Linked DNA regions of Parashewanella spongiae. The protein of the gene in region 2 interacts with the protein of the main gene of each other region in a pairwise test. Links are inferred from orthologs where the notes say so. Each region holds a gene or a part of one and is shown on either strand. Other genes may lie near its edges.

Region 1 (2,891 bases), 3.4 Mb from region 2 along the record:
TCATTGGCTTGGTATAACAATATGTCGGCAGCCATCAACACTGGATAGCCATACAAGCCCACGTTAATGTTATTTGAGTGCTTCTGGGATTTGTCTTTAAACTGAGTCATTCGATTCAGCTCACCCATTTGGGTATAACAATTTAAGGCCCAACCCAGCTGAGTATGTTGCGGTACCTGAGACTGAATAAATACAGTGCTCTTTTTAGGATCAACACCACATGCAAGATATAACGCGAGTGTATCTAAACAAGCTGTTCTTAATTCCTGAGGATCTTGTCTAACCGTAATGGCATGCAAATCGACAACACAATAAAGGCAATCATGACTGTCTTGCATTGACACCCACTGGCGTAACGCACCCATGTAATTGCCTATGGTGAGTTCACCGGATGGTTGTGCGCCGCTAAGTACGATGGGCTTAGTCATCTGCTTTATTGCTCCTTTATTTTACATTAATTATTATTCAGATAATTTGCGCAGTTTAAAATGAGTCAATACCCAAGATAAGATATCGCTAAAATCATCAAACACGGCATCAGAACCGCTGAGCCCAATATCTTCTCCGTAGTTATAGCCATAGGTCAAGCCTATTGAAGCAATTCCTGCGGATTTAGCGGCTAAAATATCGTTTTTAGAGTCACCCACCATTAAAAGTTGATCTTTTTTTAATGCCCATTCACTAATAATATAATTCAGTGGCATAGGATCAGGCTTTTTAGCCTCAAGACTATCACCACCTAAAATCAGTGAAAAACAGTGATCAATTTCAAAGGCTTTTAATATTGGCGCTACAAATTGGATAGGCTTATTGGTCACAACCGCGAGTTGATAACCTTGCTCTATGAGCTGAAGCAAAGTTTCTTTCACACCGTCATATAAACAACTGTGTTGATTAAGTTGTTGATGATAATGTTTCAAAAAAACCACTAAGGCTTGTTCAACTTGCGATGAAGTCGGGATCTGCTTATGTGCGTGTGCTAGTGCTCGTCGAACAAGCACTTCAGCGCCATTACCCACCCAACTACGAACCTCAAGTTCACTACAACTTGGTAAGGTTAATTCATTTAACATCAACTGCGCAGCGACTGCCAAATCCGGCACACTGTCAACCAGCGTGCCATCTAAATCAAACGCAATGGCTTTGAATTTAATATCCACCATTATGAATCGACTTTAGCCAATTCAACACGCATTTCATCAATCACCTGCTTATAATCAGGCTTGCCGAAAATAGCAGAGCCAGCGACAAACATGTCTGCACCAGCCGCTGCAATTTCTGCAATATTATCCACTTTCACTCCACCATCTACTTCAAGACGAATGTCATAACCACTCTCATCAATACGACGGCGAACTTCACGCAGTTTATTCAAGGTTTCTGGAATGAAAGATTGTCCACCAAAGCCTGGATTCACAGACATCAACAATATGGCATCTAATTTATCCATCACATGATCTAAATAATGTAATGACGTTGCTGGATTAAGCACTACCCCAGCTTTACAACCGGAAGACTTAATCAGTTGTAAAGTACGGTCAATATGCTCAGAAGCCTCAGGGTGAAAAGTAATTATCGAAGCGCCCGCATCGATAAAATCAGGAATAATCCGATCGACTGGCTTCACCATCAAGTGCACATCAATATCAGCAGTTACGCCATGATCACGTAATGCTTTACAAACTAACGGGCCAATCGTTAAGTTCGGTACATAATGATTATCCATAACATCGAAGTGGACGACATCCGCACCAGCGGCTAATACATTATCCACTTCCTCACCCAGGCGAGCAAAATCAGCAGATAAAATTGATGGAGCAATCAAAAATGGACGCATAGCAGACTCATGACAATGATAATTGTGGTTATATTACTCTGGCTGACCGTTAGTCTCTAGTATTCAGTTCTCAAAAATTTAGAAAAAAGAATTAGAGTAAATAAACTGTTTAAAAATAGAACTATCTTGTTATAATCGGCCATTGGAAAAGCAACAATGCACTTACGATTACATCTTATGAAAAGATACGGAAGGGATAACATGTATACTTATACGAGAAAGTTTCTAGCCTTGTTGAGCTTTCAAAAGTTTGGTACTCGCAAACGGATGTTGAGCTTCAGTGTTATCGCCTGCACGGCATATTTAGGTCTATTTGGTTCTCAAACATTATTTAACTCATCTGAGACCGCCGCTTGTATGTGTGAATCTGGGATCGCCTATAATGCGATGCTTCCTGCTAATCACCCTACCAATCGATGCGCTAACCAAACAAAACAATTAAATTGGGGAGCTTGGTTCGCTGGTCAAGGTTCTAATCAATTTCATTTTTTAGATTTAGTCGAATTATTAAATCGAAGTAAAAACCAACACATTGATTCTGACAATGACAACTTACCAGCGAGATAATTGATGATAACGAAACTGTGGCAAGTGTTTTCTAGTACTTTCGCGGCATTTTTTGGTGTTCAAACCGAAAACAACCGCCAGCGAGATTTTACCACTCACTCTCCAATATCTTTTATTATCATGGGCATAGTTATGGCCATTATGCTTGTTGGCGGTCTGATTATGATCGTTAATCTTGTTTTAACCTAGAAAAATCAGTTGAACGCATAGAAGTAAGATAACTAACCAAGTTCAACCATAAAAGCCACAAAGTGTATTCATCCATTGAGTGAATGCTTGACGTTCGTAAACTGGCTAAAATGACCGCTTGCTGCGTTATAAATTTTGCAAGTAGAAACAAAGTAACGACAGTTTTGGATGTCGGTAACCACAACTTGCTGCTATTCATGCCTTTCTATCAGTAATTTTTTCTGCGTATATGAACGCTCCCTACCGATTTAATTAGGTTCAAGTCACGCCTTGCTATCGAAAATTTTCTCTGCGTTTA
Region 2 (2,889 bases):
GGTGAACGTGGTGTTGAAGGAAAGGTTCTGGCTGCTCAATATGCGCGTGAAAATAAAGTGCCGTATTTCGGAATATGTTTAGGCATGCAAGTGGCTCTTATTGAGTTTGCACGAAACGTAGCAGGCATGACAGATGCTCATTCAACCGAATTTAATAAAGAATCACCTTTCCCAGTTGTGGGCTTGATCACGGAATGGATCGATAAAGAAGGTAAGATCGAACAACGTAGTGAAGTATCTGATCTAGGCGGAACCATGCGTTTAGGTGCTCAGGTTTGTCACCTAAAAGAAGGTACACTTGCTGCGAAAGCTTATGGTGCTAAAACGTGTGTTGAACGTCATCGCCATCGTTACGAAGTGAATAACAACTTTGTTAAAAAACTAGAGAAAGCTGGTATAGTGTTCAGTGGATTATCATCGGATCGTAAACTTGTAGAAATGATTGAAATACCGAACCATCCTTGGTTTGTTGCGGGTCAATTTCACCCAGAGTTTACTTCGACACCCAGAGATGGACATCCATTGTTTGAAGGCTTTATCGCAGCGGCTTCTGAGTATCAGAAACAAAGCTAGAGTTTAATGACATAATAAATCCATGGCCGGAGATAACTACTCCGGCTAATTTTTTAGAGCTCTATACCTATTTTAATTCTTGACCGTTTACATTTTAGACGGAACAAGGTAAAGCAAAAATAGGTATGAGTTTTTTTGTATTAATCAAATCTTAAATCGAGGACAACAATGGCTAAGATTGTTAAAGTAATTGGTCGTGAAATCATGGATTCACGTGGTAACCCAACCATTGAAGCTGAAGTTCACTTAGAAGATGGGTTCGTTGGAATGGCGGCGGCACCATCAGGTGCATCAACAGGTAGCCGTGAAGCACTGGAGTTACGTGATGGCGACAAAACTCGTTATTTAGGTAAAGGTGTGCTGGCTGCCGTTAAAAACGTAAATGAAGTGATTGCACCGGCTTTAATTGGGAAAGATGCAACAGTACAAGCTGAATTAGATCAAATTATGATTGATCTTGATGGTACAGAAAATAAAGATAAACTTGGTGCAAATGCTATTTTAGCTGTGTCTTTGGCAAATGCTAAAGCGGCTGCGGCTTTTAAAGGTATGCCATTATATGCGCATATTGCTGAATTAAATGGCACTCCTGGCCAGTATTCTATGCCTGTCCCAATGATGAATATCATCAACGGTGGTGAGCATGCTGACAATAATGTCGATATCCAAGAGTTTATGGTACAGCCTGTGGGCGCGAGTAGTTTCCGTGAAGCACTGCGTATGGGAGCTGAAATTTTCCATGCACTCAAGAAAGTATTAAAAGATAAAGGCTTGAATACAGCCGTTGGTGATGAAGGTGGTTTCGCACCAAACCTTGAATCTAACGCAGATGCACTTGCCGTGATTAAAGTTGCCGTTTCAGCAGCAGGTTATGAGCTTGGTAAAGATGTCACACTGGCACTTGATTGCGCCGCATCTGAATTCTATAAAGATGGCAAGTATGATTTGTCTGGTGAAGGTAAAGTATTTGATTCTAATGGCTTCTCTGACTTCTTGAAAACATTGGCTGATGAATACCCAATCGTGTCAATTGAAGATGGTCTAGACGAATCTGATTGGGAAGGCTGGGCGTATCAAACTCAAATTATGGGCGATACAGTGCAGTTGGTCGGTGATGATTTGTTTGTTACAAATACTAAAATTTTAGCTCGAGGTATTGAAAACAAAATCGGTAACTCGATTCTGATCAAATTCAACCAAATTGGTTCTTTGACTGAAACACTTGCCGCTATTCGTATGGCGAAAGAAGCTGGATTTACAGCGGTTATTTCTCATCGTAGTGGTGAAACAGAAGACGCAACAATTGCTGACTTAGCAGTTGGTACTGCAGCTGGACAGATAAAAACAGGTTCACTTTGTCGTTCTGATCGTGTTGCTAAATACAACCAGTTACTTCGTATCGAAGAGCAATTAGGTGAAAAAGCTGTTTATCGCGGTTTAGCTGAAATCAACTGTAAACATTGATTCAACCCGATTGTTTGCTAATTACTGATTAAATTTACTCTGATTGAGTATACTTAATCCGGAATAGATTAAAGCCACCTATTTAGGTGGCTTTTGTTTTTAGGTATAGTTATTTCTTTTGGCTTGGTATTTGAATTGCTTTTATGAAACGTATATCTGCATGCTTAGTTATTTTGTTTGCCTTGCTGCAATATCGCCTTTGGTCAGGGGAGAACAGTTTGCGCGAATATTTTGGGTTGCAGAAACAGATTCAGGCACAGAAACTCAGTAATGAAAAATTAATTGCCCGTAATCAAATTTTAAAAGAAGAAATTGCAGATCTAAAAGGCGGAACTGAAGCCTTAGAAGAGCGAGCTCGAAATGAACTTGGCTTGGTTAAAGAAGGTGAGACCTTCTATCGAGTAGTCACAGGTAAAAAACAAAATAGATTCCCCGAATCTCAATAACCGGAGTTTTTTGGCATGAGCCAATCTTTGGATCACGTTGTTGCCATCATCCCCGCAGCGGGAGTTGGACAGCGAATGGGAGCTAATATCCCGAAACAATATTTAGAAATTGATGGAATATCCATTCTCAGCCACACCGTCAAGGCATTCCTTAATCATCCCAAAGTTGATGTAGTCATTGTTGCTGTTAGCAAAGATGATCAGTATTTTGATCAATTACCTGAATCGAATCATTCGAAACTTGTGAAAGTTCAAGGTGGCTCTGAGCGAGCTAATACTGTGCTTGAGTCACTTAAGAGTGCAAGTCAGTTGGGATATGAAGATTCATGGGCGTTAGTACATGATGCCGCTCGTCCATGTATAACAAGAAGGGATATTGACTTGTTGCTTAAATCACGTGAGAACT

What was found. Proteins that work in one complex are often made in the same cells at the same time.
Region 1: the proteins of eno (region 2) and rpe interact in binary tests that used the Escherichia coli proteins (3 or more experiments, as listed by UniProt). The link is inferred for Parashewanella spongiae from one-to-one orthologs.

The regions. Positions count from the first base shown.
Region 1 is NZ_CP037952.1:4,761,209-4,764,099, forward strand. What follows is about bases 1-2,824. They hold rpe (ribulose-phosphate 3-epimerase), read right to left. Parts: upstream 1,838-2,824; coding sequence 1,163-1,837; downstream 1-1,162. Other genes in these bases: trpS (tryptophan--tRNA ligase), read right to left, coding at 1-428; E2I05_RS18765 (phosphoglycolate phosphatase), read right to left, coding at 462-1,163; E2I05_RS18775 (hypothetical protein), read left to right, coding at 2,039-2,404; E2I05_RS18780 (DUF2970 domain-containing protein), read left to right, coding at 2,408-2,593. UniProt on the Escherichia coli protein: Catalyzes the reversible epimerization of D-ribulose 5-phosphate to D-xylulose 5-phosphate.
Region 2 is NZ_CP037952.1:1,318,971-1,321,859, forward strand. Bases 68-2,889 are described here. They hold eno (phosphopyruvate hydratase), read left to right. Parts: upstream 68-741; coding sequence 742-2,037; downstream 2,038-2,889. Other genes in these bases: E2I05_RS04945 (CTP synthase), read left to right, coding at 68-573; ftsB (cell division protein FtsB), read left to right, coding at 2,181-2,483; ispD (2-C-methyl-D-erythritol 4-phosphate cytidylyltransferase), read left to right, coding at 2,499-2,889. In the rest of the region: more of E2I05_RS04945, read left to right, coding at 1-67. UniProt on the Escherichia coli protein: Catalyzes the reversible conversion of 2-phosphoglycerate (2-PG) into phosphoenolpyruvate (PEP). It is essential for the degradation of carbohydrates via glycolysis.